DNA from 2 places in the Woeseia sp. D3-10 genome. Region 2 is predicted to be linked to the other one. Evidence: riboswitches for the same ligand, from Rfam matches in the RefSeq annotation. Region 2 holds a riboswitch; the other holds the start of a gene.
What was found. Region 2 has a riboswitch for cobalamin ahead of AC0L8N_RS12185 (TonB-dependent receptor domain-containing protein). Riboswitches for the same ligand answer to the same signal wherever they lie in the genome.
Positions count from the first base shown of each region.

Region 1: it holds a riboswitch for cobalamin, as region 2 does, so the genes downstream of both, AC0L8N_RS07105 (ribonucleoside-diphosphate reductase subunit alpha) here and AC0L8N_RS12185 (TonB-dependent receptor domain-containing protein) in region 2, are expected to answer to the same signal.

Region 1 covers NZ_JBVVTW010000007.1:1,417,035-1,423,316, reverse strand. Annotated here, with positions in the region: gene AC0L8N_RS07110 (ribonucleotide-diphosphate reductase subunit beta) at 1-926, opposite strand, end outside; gene AC0L8N_RS07105 (ribonucleoside-diphosphate reductase subunit alpha) at 956-2,794, opposite strand; cobalamin riboswitch at 2,901-3,097, opposite strand; gene AC0L8N_RS07100 (TonB-dependent receptor family protein) at 3,470-5,692, shown strand; gene AC0L8N_RS07095 (hypothetical protein) at 6,073-6,282, shown strand, end outside.
Region 2 covers NZ_JBVVTW010000007.1:2,647,374-2,653,655, reverse strand. Annotated here, with positions in the region: gene AC0L8N_RS12205 (amidase) at 1-991, shown strand, start outside; gene AC0L8N_RS12200 (hypothetical protein) at 1,089-1,859, shown strand; gene AC0L8N_RS12195 (ABC transporter ATP-binding protein) at 1,910-2,707, shown strand; gene AC0L8N_RS12190 (inositol monophosphatase family protein) at 2,730-3,524, opposite strand; cobalamin riboswitch at 3,697-3,943, shown strand; gene AC0L8N_RS12185 (TonB-dependent receptor domain-containing protein) at 4,055-5,812, shown strand; gene AC0L8N_RS12180 (cob(I)yrinic acid a,c-diamide adenosyltransferase) at 5,818-6,282, shown strand, end outside.

The sequences.
Region 1 (6,282 bases), 1.2 Mb from region 2:
AAGTTGGCATGCTCTACACCGTTCAGGATTTCCGTCAGCCATGGCAGCGGATGCACTTTCTCGCCGTAGATTGGCGGCAGCGAGAGTTGCTGGAGCCGCCAGTCGGCGATGTAGCGTATGTAGCGTTTGACCTCAGCGGGTTCCAGACCTTCGAGTGGTCCCATCTCGAACGCCAGGTCGATGAAGCGGTCTTCGAGGGTCACGACAGTTCTTGCGCAGTCGGCAATGTCGTCCCGAACAGAACGGGTAAGCGCTCCCGTCTCTTCGGCGAAAGAATGGAACAGCCGCAATACGCCTTCGCAGTGCAGGCTTTCATCCCGTACCGACCAGGAAACGATCTGGCCCATGCCGCGCATTTTGTTGTGCCGAGGGAAATTCAGCAGGATCGCGAAACTAGCAAACAGTTGCAGGCCCTCTGTAAATCCGCCAAACATGGCCAGCGTTCGCAGGATGTCGCCTTCGTTGGAGACGCCGAATTCCTGCATGTAGTCGTGCTTATCGCGCATCGCCTCGTAGTCCATGAACGCGGCAAACTCACTGTCCGGCATGCCCAGAGTTTCGAGTAGCAATGCATAAGCGACGATGTGCACGGTTTCCATATTGGCAAATGCCGCGAGCATCATCTTGATCTCGGTGGGCCGAAACACCCGGGCATAGCGTTCCAGGTAGTTGTCCTGAACCTCAACGTCCGACTGGGTGAAGAACCGAAAGACCTGAGTGAGGAGATTCCGTTCCGCGTCACTCAGGTTGTGCACCCAGTCTTTGCAGTCTTCCCCAAGCGGCACTTCTTCGGGCAGCCAATGAATCTGTTGCTGTTTACGCCAGTACTCGATAGCCCACGGGTAGCGAAACGGTTTGTAGCTCTTGCTCGGGGTCATGAGTCCGGGTAATTCGAGCAGGGCAATCTGCGATTTATCTTGTGACATTGATGGGTGTCTCCAAAGAGGGGCGCCGTTTACTGGCAGGCAAGGCATTCGTCGTAGTTCGACAGGTTGGTCGTAAGCGCGCGTTCCGGCCATTGCTGGGTGTTGTCGGCTTCTACGCCGGCGTAGCCTGCGCGTTGCACGGATTTGGAACGGCAGTAGTAGAGGCTCTTGATGCCGCGTTCCCAGGCCAGCCAGTGCAGCATGAGCAGGTCCCACTTGTGCAGGTCGCTGTTCAGGAAGAGATTGACGGATTGCCCCTGGCAAATACTCGGTGCCCGATCAGCCGCGAGGTCGATCACCCAGCGCTGGTCGATCTCGAACGAGGTTCGGAATACGGCTTTCTCATCGTCGCTTAAACACTCGAGGTGCTGAACGGAGCCATCGTGCTGGAGAATTGACGACCAGGTCTCCTCGGTATCAAGCCCTTCTTGACTCAGCAGTTTCGCGAGTTCCAGATTCTTGACAGTGAACGAGCCGGACAGCGTTTTGTGGGTGTAAATGTTGCCCGGTATCGGCTCAATACACGCGCTGGTGCCGCCGCAGATAATGCTGATGCTCGCGGTCGGCGCAATCGACAACTTGTGGCTGAAGCGCTCCATGGCACCTGCATCGGCCGCGTCAGGGCACGCGCCGCGTTCTTCGGCGAGCGTTACCGATGCCTTGTCGGCTTCTGCCCTGAGGTGCTGGAACACCCGGATGTTCCAGCTCTTTGCAAGTGCGCTTTCGAACGGTATCCCCATAGCTTGCAGATAGGTATGGAAGCCCATCGCACCGAGACCCACAGAGCGTTCGCGCATGGCGGAGTACTTCGCATGACTCATGCTGTCCGGCGCATTGACGATGAAATCTTCAAGAACGTTATCGAGGAAACGGAAAATGTCTTCGACGAATTTTTCGTCTTGGCGCCATTCGTCCCACTTCACGAGGTTAACGGAAGCGAGGCAACACACGGCGGTCCGGAGCTTTCCGGAATTGTCCCGGCCGGTTGGCAACAAAATTTCACTGCACAGATTGGACTGGCGAATTTTCAGGCCGAGTTGTTTCTGGTGGTCGGCAAGAGCGCGATTCGCCGTGTCGACGAATAGCAGGTAGGGTTCGCCGGTTTGCAAGCGGGTCTCAAGAATTTTTTGCCAGAGCTCGCGGGCAGATACGGTCCGGACCTCTTGCTGGGTTGCCGGGCTGCGCAGCGAGAACGACGCGCCTTCCCGCACGGCCTCCATGAATTCATCGGTGATCGCGATGCCGTGATGCAGGTTGAGACTCTTGCGATTGAAGTCGCCGGAGGGCTTGCGAATCTCGATGAACTCTTCGATCTCCGGATGGTAGACATCGATGTAGACCGCCGCCGATCCGCGCCGCAGCGAACCTTGTGAAATAGCCAGCGTCAGTGAGTCCATAACGCGTACAAACGGAATGATTCCCGATGTCTGGCCGTTGCCTTTTACCGTTTCGCCGATCGAACGGACATCGCCCCAGTAGGTGCCAATGCCACCACCGTTGGAGGCGAGCCAGACGTTTTCCATCCAGGTTCCGACGATGCCATCGAGACTGTCCTCGACCGCATTCAGGAAGCAGGAAATCGGCAGGCCGCGTGCGGTGCCGCCGTTACTGAGGATCGGTGTTGCCGGCATGAACCAGAGCTTCGACATGTAATCGTAGAGACGCTGTGCATGCGCCTGATCGTCGGCGTAGGCTTTGGCGACCCGCGCGAACAAATCCTGGCAGGACTCGCCCGGGAGCAGGTAACGGTCGCGCATGGTTGCTTTGCCAAACTCGGTCAGCAGTTCGTCGCGGGTTGGATCAGTGTGGATGACAGTCTCTGGCGAGAGCATCACGGGTGGGGTGGTGGAAAGTGCCGGTTGTGCCATGCGATTACCTCTGGTCGTGGTAAACGGGGCACTTGCGAAGGATTTTGCGGCCGGAGAAAACCATTGGGAGCTCAGCCACGAACCCTCCCGGAACACCCCGTCCGATGAGTACGAAGTTCTGGCGGCAGGTCTCCTGACTCACAGCGTTGGCGTTCTGCGCCGCCTTCCCGGGATTTCCCAGTGGCATTGTGGCGCGAAACCGCTGTTTACAGTTGCGGGGACAGTTCCGGGATCCTGACATTCCTGCCAGTCACCGGATTCCCTTTTCATCGCTAAAAGCGAACCGTCGAACCACTACAGCTTGGGCCAGTTCCGTGACCGATGTCAACATGTTGTGTTTCTTCCACGACGTCAGCAACTGTCTTGCCAGCGCGCCACAGCCCTTCCTGTTCGAAACCGGCCGCTTGAACAAGTGGTTTGGCTGGCGGATGAGGTTGCGAATGAGAGAGGCTCTGATGCCTTTCCCGGTCTGTCCTCGGTCAGGGCGCGGACAACGGCTGCGGAAAATTAACCTGTCTCAATGCCCGGAGGCGATTCTGGCTGGCCCGCCGGGCTTCGACAGACCGCGGGTTTCCCGAAGGGCTTGAGCTACGGTCAGTCTCGAATTGCGAATGATTCGCATTTTCGTTATCGTTCGTGTCACCGTAGTATCCGCCCTACCCAGAGGTTTCCACCATGCAACACCCCCTTCGCAGCACCGCCCGCGCCGGCGGCGCATTGTTGCTGCTGACTGCCACACCAGTGTTCGCTCAGGACATGGCCGCAAGCGGCGCCAGCGAGCCGCTCGACAACGTCACCATCATCGGCCACCGTCGAGACGTCAGCGACATTCCAGGCTCGGCGCATGTTATCGACAATGAAGAGCTCAATGCCTTCATGCAGTCGGACGTCATGCGCGTGTTGCGCACGGTGCCGGGTGTGTACGTGCAGGAAGAAGACGGCTTCGGGCTGCGACCGAACATCGGCATTCGCGGTTCCGGCCTCGACCGCAGTGCGCGGATCGCGCTGCTTGAAGATGGCGTGCTGATCGCGCCGGCACCTTACGCGGCATCGTCTGCCTACTACTTCCCGACCCAGCGTCGCATGCATGCCGTGGAAGTGTTGAAAGGCCCGGCGGCCATAACCGTGGGCCCGCGCACAACCGGCGGTGCCATCAACTTGATTTCAACACCAATTCCGGACCAACTGGCTGCGAATATCGATCTCCGGCTTGGCCAGAACGACAGTCTTGATGCACACCTCAATGTCGGCAATCGCGGCGAGCGTTTTTCGTGGCTGATCGAGACCGTGCAGAGCGTGAGTGACGGTTTCAAGACCATCGATGGACCCGCCGGTAACGAGACCGGGTTTGATATCGAGGACTACATGGTCAAGCTGCAGTTCGATAGCGACCCGAACGCAACACTCAACCAGAGCCTGCGACTGAAAGCTGGCTACACCGACCAGGTATCGGACGAGACTTACCTCGGCCTGACCGAGACCGATTTCGCGGCCGACCCCTACCGGCGTTACGCGGCGTCGGCCGGCGACCGCTTTCTGGGTGAACACGAGCAACTGCAGTTGAGTTACATCGTTGACAACGACGGCCCGTGGCGCGCTGAAGTAACTGCCTATCGCAACAACTTTGCACGCAACTGGTTCAAGTTGCAGTCGGTGAATGGCGCTGGCATGTCGTCAGTGCTGGATAACCCTGCAGCTTACGCAACCGAACTCGGCTACCTGCAGGGCATGACCAGTCCGGATGACGCGATCATCAAACGTCACAACAGCCGCGAATATTACTCGCAGGGTATTCAGGGCTCTCTTAGTTGGGACCTGAATGTTGGAGATGCCGAAATTGCTTTGACCGGCGGCGTGCGCTTGCACGAAGACGAGGAAGACCGGTTGCAGCAGGACGATGGGTTCCGCATGCAGAACATGCAACTCGTACAGACCAGCACCGGCGCACCCGGATCGGCAACGAATCGGGTCAGCGATGCACGGGTAACAGCGCTGTTCCTTACTTCCGAAATTCGCACCGGCAACTGGATATTCACACCCGGCATGCGCTTCGAAGACATAGATATGACGCGCTACGATTACTCCACCAGCGATCCTTCGCGTGCACTTGGCCCCACACAAGTGCGTGACAACTCGGTGTCGGTGGTTATACCGGGCATGGGTGCGTTGTACCGCGTCAGCGATCACTGGCGTCTGCTCGCCGGTGTACACAAAGGCTTTAATCCGCCTGGGCCTGGCAGCAGTGCGCAGGAAGAGGAGAGTCTGAATCTGGAGTTCGGTGCACGCTACGCGAAAGACGCGCTGACCTTCGAGTCTATCTGGTTCGTCAATGACTATGACAATCTGGTCGGCACGGTCACCGCATCAACCGGCGGTGATAACCAGATCGGCGATCAATTCGACGGCGGCGAAGTCACGGTGCAGGGGCTGGAACTGAGCGCTGGCTACACCCTTGAGGGGCTGGCTGACGGCCGCTTACAAATGCCGCTCGCGATGGAATACACGTGGACTCGAGAGGCAGAGTTTCACAACGCATTTGAGAGTGGTTTCGAACCCTGGGGCGACGTCGCGGTAGGTGATGAATTGCCGTACATCCCAGAGCACCAGTTGCGACTCACTGCGGGCCTCGAAGCCGAAAAGCTTGGGGTAAACCTCGCGGCGAACTACGTCGGCCGCATGCGCACCGTTGCCGGGCAAAGTGGTTACCCAACGGCCGAGACTGTTGATTCCCACGTTGTCTGGGATCTCGTTGGGCGCTGGCGTTTCAACGACCGGTTTTCCAGCTACGTGAAAGTCGACAACCTGCTCGATGAAACCTACGTGGCCTCGCGTCGCCCCGCCGGACTTCGGCCGGGCCTGGAACGCACGGCCTGGGTAGGGTTGAGTTACCAGCTGTAACGAGTGAGGCGGGTTCCGGTGGTCGGAACCCGCCATTTTGCCCTTGCTCCGTAACATGATAATCAAAATACATTCTTGTACTCACCTGTAATCAGGCATCCCGCCTGTGTTTTCGCCGTCGATAGCTGAATTGAGTCTCCGTTGGCCATTCCAGATACCCGCCTGAAACGCTAGTATTTGTATTCGCCAAACAAAAATAAGCGACCAGCGAAATGGACGTCAGGAATCTTTCGATTTTTGTAAGCGCACTTCTTGCGACTCTGGTCGGCTGCGGGGGCGGTGGTGGCGACAGCACCCCATCAACGCCACCGCCGGTTGCGATCTCTTGCAGCACCAACAAAATCCCCGTGGGATCGTCATGCCAATGCCCAGCCGGGCTGGTGGAAAACGCCAGTGACGGCTATTGCACAGATCAGGCCGTGACCGTCTTACGCGGCGCAGAGTATCTGGAGCCAGGCTTTCCGGTGGCTGCCGCATCGGGTAGTGGTACCGGCATAGGGCCGTTCTACACCAAGGTAGGCAACATCGACGATGACCCGGAGCTTGAGATTTTTCACAAGCACGTCGGAACGGAGATCCTTGCGTGGGAA
Region 2 (6,282 bases):
CGTCGCCGTTGCCGCAAACCTGAGTGTTCTTGCCATCGGCACAGAAACCGACGGCTCTGTTGTTTGTCCGGCGTCAATCAACGGCATAGTGGGTATCAAGCCAACGCTGGGTTTGATCAGCCGCGACGGCATTATTCCGATTGCCCACAGTCAGGATACGGCGGGGCCAATGGCACGGACGGTGAGCGACGCCGCCATTCTGCTCAATGCTCTGGTCACCAAAGACGACAGCGACCCGGCCAGCGCTGATCGCCCGGCGTCGCTACCGGACTATGCCGCCGACCTGCGGACTGATGCGTTGCAAGGCAAGCGCATTGGCGTGCTCCGCAATTACGGCGGCGCCGGCAAGAACGACGCCGTTGAAGGCGTGTTCACAGCCAGCATCGCGATGTTGCAGTCACTGGGCGCGGTCATTGTTGATCCGGTGGACTTAGACACTGACGGCATGGGTGATGCCGAATTCGAAGTTCTCTTGTACGAGTTCAAAGCTGATCTCAACAAGTACTTCGCTGAATCGAACACGCCCGTATCCAGCTTGAGCGAACTGATCGCGTTCAATAACGCACATGCGGCCAATGTCATGCCGATTTTCGGGCAGGAGCTTCTGATAATGGCCGACGCCAAAGGCCCGCTGACAGACGAGGGCTACCTGAATGCCTTGGCCGACAGCAAGAGCATCGCACGAGACGGCATCGACAACGTGCTCGAGGAACACCGACTCGACGCATTGATCGCGCCATCCAATGGCCCGGCCTGGCTCACCGACCACATCAACGGCGACACGTTCAGCGTCGGCAGCTCGTCACTGGCCGCCGTATCGGGTTATGCGAGCATTACAGTGCCGGCAGGTCAGGTGCAGGGGCTGCCGGTCGGCTTGTCATTTATCGGCGGTGCCTACAGTGAAGCCGAACTCATCCGACTTGCATACGCTTTCGAACAGGCCAGCGCTGCGCGACGTGCCCCTGACCCGGAAAACCCGCACCGACCATAGGCCAAAACGCGGGCTTTGGCACAAAATGCGAACTGTTCGCTGGCTCAAAACGGGCGCAACAGGCGTAATTCACTGTCGTCAAGACTGTTGAAGACTCATGTTCAAGGCCATACGCGTAACGATACTGCTGTTTATCCTGGGGATGGTGCTGACCTCAACGTGGTTGTCACAAGCCCGCAGCACTGACTGGAACAACAGCCTGTGGGTCAAAATCTACCCAATCAATGCGGACGGCAGCCGGATCAGCGACGACTATATTCGCCAGCTTTCGGTCGAACAGTTCTCCGGTATCGAAACCTTTGTCAGCCGCGAAGTTGAACGCTACGGCCACGACCTGAAGCGCCCGGTACGAATCGAACTGGGAACGCTGATCAGTGAACAACCGCCCGAACTACCGGATGCCTACAACAAACTGAAAGTCATGTGGTGGAGTCTGCGCATGCGCTGGTGGGCACACAGCGTGGCCAGCCCGCAAGACTCACCGGCGCCGGACGTCAGGATCTTCGTCCGCTATCACGCGCCATCAACAGACTTTCTGCTGGAGAATTCGGTCGGCCTGCAAAAAGGCATGGTCGGCATTGTGAACGGATTCGCCGGACGCCGGCATGACGGCAGCAACAACGTCATCATCACGCACGAGTTCCTGCACACGCTGGGCGCTACAGACAAATACGAAGCAGCGAACGGCCTGCCACGTTTTCCGGAAGGCTACGCCGAACCGGATCGCTCGCCACGCTACCCACAGCGTTTCGCGGAAATCATGGGTGGACGAATCGCACTGGCTGACGATGACGCGGTCATTCCGCGCAGCCTGAAGTACGTTCTGATTGGCGAACAGACCGCCGCCGAGATTCGACTGATACCCTGACGCGCCCGACTGACTGGCGTCGCCGCGGCTTTGCCGCTAGCCTGCAGCGCATGAGCAACCAAGCAGACACAGTACTGGCCGGGCGCAAGCTGCGTATCGAAGTGCCCGGTCGAACACTGGTCGACGGACTGGATTTCGAGTTGCGCGCAGGCGAGTTTCTCGCCGTACTCGGCCAGAACGGCGCCGGAAAGTCACTGACGCTGCACACGCTCGCCGGCTTGCGACGGCCCGGCACCGGCAGCGTTGAATTGCGGGGTCAGGCACTGCCCGACCTGACCCGCCAGACGATTGCGCGCCAGCTCGCGCTGCTGCCGCAACATTCGGACGATGCCTTTCCAGCCACGGTATTCGAAACGGTGTTGTCAGGCCGGCACCCGCACGTACCGCGCTGGCAATGGGAAAGTACCGTGGATCGCGACATCGCCAGTGATTGTCTGCGCCTTATGGACCTGCACAACCTGCACCACCGCGACATTGCGACTCTATCGGGTGGCGAGCGTCGCCGCGTTGCCGTTGCACAGGTGCTGGCACAGGCGCCGCACGTGTACTTACTCGACGAACCCAGCAATCACCTCGACCCGCAACACCAACTGGATGTATTGAATGTCTTCGCAGACCAGGCGGCCAGCGGCAAGACCGTCATTGCCAGTTTGCACGACGTTAATCTTGCCGCGCGCTATGCAACGTCCTGCCTGCTGTTATTCGGTGATGGTCGCTGGGAACTCGGGCCGGCCGACTCCATCCTCACCGCGACCGTACTCAGTGACTTGTACGCGACGCCCATGGAAGCCTTGCCGTGGCGCGATCGTCAGTTCTTTGTTGCTGCCGCCAACGAGCCACTACCTTAGTTCGTGGCCGCGCGATGCAGCGCTAGTCGACGTAACCGCGTAATCGTTGCAACAGCGGTTCGTGCAAGCCCGGGTTCGCCGCCAGCACCGAGCGAATCTCAAGCCCCGGTGTCGAGCCATTCAGATCGGTAAATACGCCACCAGCCTCAGTTACGATGACGGCTAAGGCCGCGACATCAAGGATGTTCACGTCTGATTCCACAACCGCTTCGATCTTGCCACTGGCCAGCAAATGGTAGTGGTAGAAATCGCCATAGCCGCGAATACGGTCCGCGCTCGCGACCACTTTGCCGAACTCACTCCAGCCCGGACTCGCGGCCAGCGACTTGAGATTGCCAGCCGATACGGCGGCCCGGTCAAGCTCATGAATATCGCTCACCTGCAAACGTTTACCGTTCAACCAGGCACCCTTGCCCCGTTCGGCATAGGCCAATTCGTCGAACATGGTGCCACTGGAAACGCCCAACACGAGCTCACCCTCGTGCATCAATGCAATCTGCGTTGAAAAAAACGGGTACTGGCGAACGAAGCCCTTCGTGCCATCGATCGGATCCACCAACCACAGATACGGGCTGTCTCTGCCAGTCGAACCGGTTTCCTCGCCGTAAAAACCGTGCGACGGAAATGCACCCAGAATAATCTCGCGGATTCGTTCCTCACATTCAACATCGGCCTGCGTCACCGGTGTCCGGTCCGCCTTGGTTTGCACTGTAAAATTGCCATTGAAATAGTGCCGGCTGATGGCGGCTGCGGCGCGCGCCGCTTCAAGTGCGACATCCAGTTCGCGTGATACCGCAGGCGTATTGCTTTCGTTCACTAACAGCTCCTCCTGAAAGGCGACACTATGGCGGCAGCGACTGGAAGACTCAAGCGCACGGAGGCCGTCAGTGCGCCATTCTGTCGGGTCCCGGCCTGCCGTTCCGGAGCACAACGCCGACCAGCAGGCGCTCACCTCATCGCAGGCTTGACACAGGTAAGCAGCAGCACCTAAGGTGCCGCGCTCATCAGGTGAACCCGGAATGGCATTGTTCCGGGTGAACGGGAAGCCGGTGCGGAATGTTTCATTCCCAGGCCGGCGCTGCCCCCGCAACGGTGATCGAGTTAATCCGCAGCCCCCGTCATTTATGACGGAGCCACTGTGAAACAGCGCTACTTGCGCCGGTTTCGCGGGAAGGCGCTGCGGACCGGCACTTGCCGCTCGTAAGCCCGGAGACCGGCCCGATGTACACGCGAACGGCGCGGCGGGCGACTGTTCGGGCGTGCCATCGGCATACGTCCCTGTTCCCCGCAGTTCCTTCGCTTTTCTTGTTACAGAAAACGCATGCGGGCGGCATGCAGGGGTTAGTTATGAACGTTCTCCAGGGTACTTTTCTGGCAGCTTTACTGTTGCCAACAATCTCGGTTGCCAACAACGACGACATCGTCGTTACCGGCACGCGAAGCGAGCGCGCTATCGAGGACTTGATTGTTCCCGTTGCCGTAATCAATCGTCAGCAAATCGAATTATCCGCAGCAAGCGACCTCGCCGAGTTGCTGCGTTTTGAAGCCGGCCTCGACATTGGCCGCAATGGCGGCCCGGGGCAACCCACGTCGGTGTTTCTGCGCGGCACTGAAAGCAACCACACTCTGCTGCTGATCGACGGCGTGCGCGCGAACCCCGGCACCATCGGCGGCGGCGCGTTTCAGAATATTTCACCCGAAGTTATTCAGCGCGTCGAAATAGTCAAAGGCGGACGTTCGTCGTTGTACGGTACCGATGCAATCGGCGGCGTTATCAACGTTATCACCCGACGCGCAGGCAGCGGCTATGCCGAAGCCGGTGCCGGCGGTGGCAGTTTCGGCACACGCAATGCGTACACCAGTTTCGCTGCCAGCGGCCAAAACGGCGAGTTTGGCGCGACTATCGACTGGCAGGACACCGATGGCTACGCGATCCGCACGGACAGTCCGATCGAACGCGGCTACGACAACCTCAGCGCCAGCTTTTACGGCAGTCATCGCTTCGGCAGTGCGACGCTTACGGCACGCCACTGGCGGGCTACGGGCAGCAGCGAATACCTGGACTTCTTCCTGACCCCACTGGATCAGGACTACCGCAACGAAACCAGCTCGCTGGAACTCTCAAACCCTCTGGGAGCAAACATCAGCAGCAAACTGCTGGTCAGCTACATGGTGGACGACATTGCGCAAAATCAGTCTCCTGATTTCGTTGTCTCAAAACGGCTGGGTGTCGACTGGCAGGTCTCGACGGTCGTCGCCAACCACAACCTGGCAGCCGGTTTGTATGCGACGAATGAATCGGCCGAAAGCCTGTCCTTCGGCAGCGGTTTCGACATGGACACGGACACCCGTGCCATATTCATCCACGACAGCATCGACGTTGGTCGGCACCGCGTTTTCCTTGCGGGACGCTTTACCGACCACGACACCTTTGGCGACGAGTTCACCTGGAATGCTGAGTACGCGCTCGATGTGAACGACAGGCTGACGCTGACGGCCGGCCTGGGCCATGCATTTCGTGCGCCGGATGCCACGGACCGTTTCGGTTTCGGCGGCAACGCTGATCTGCGCCCGGAAGTCGCAGACGAAGTGCAGCTCAGCGCGCGACTCGCCGTCAGCGAACGACACTCGTTGCACCTCGATCTGTACCAGAACGATATCGAAGACCTGATTGAATTTGACTTCACGTCGTTCACTTTGCAGAACATCAACAAAGCGGAATTGCGCGGCGCCCAACTTGGTTGGGCTTACACGGGCGAACAGTTTGATGCGCGCGTCGACCTCATCTCGCAAACCGCCGAGAACGCGGTCGATGGCAGTCGGCTATTGCGACGACCCGAACGCAATATGACCATCAACCTGCGCCGTCGCATCGGCGAGCACGCCCTCGGTTTGTCGTTGCTGGCCAGCGGTGATCGCGAAGACATTTCGTCGACGCTGCCCGGCTATATGCTGCTGAACGCCACCGGACAGTTTACAATCAGTCAGAACTGGCAGGCGAATCTCAAAATTGAGAACCTGCTCGACAAGCAATACCAGACCGCCGCGCCTTATCGCATGAGCGAACGTGGCGCTTTCGTTGAACTGAAGTATCGCTGGAAGTAGCTACCATGGGTCATCGTCTCAGCAAGATTTACACGCGCACGGGAGACGATGGCAGCACCGGTTTGGGCGACGGCAGCCGGGTCGAGAAAGACAGTTTGCGGGTTGAAGCTTACGGCACTGTCGACGAAGCGAATTGTACAATCGGTGTGGTACTCGCCCACGCCAGCGTCCCGGAATCGATAAGGTCGTGCCTGCTGGAAGTGCAGCACGACCTCTTCGACCTCGGCGGCGAACTCTGCATCCCAGGTCACAGCGCCATTGAGACCTCGTTCATCGAACGACTTGAGACTCAGCTGGACACTTTCAATGCAGACCTGCCGCGCCTTAAGGATTTCATACTCCCCGGCGGTGGTCCTGCAGCGGCAGCGTGTCACCTTGCACGCACAGTAGTGCGTCGTGCCGAGCGGCGCGTACGCAGCTTGCAACGTGAAGAAACGGTTCGCGCAGAAGTTCTGCATTACCTGAACCGC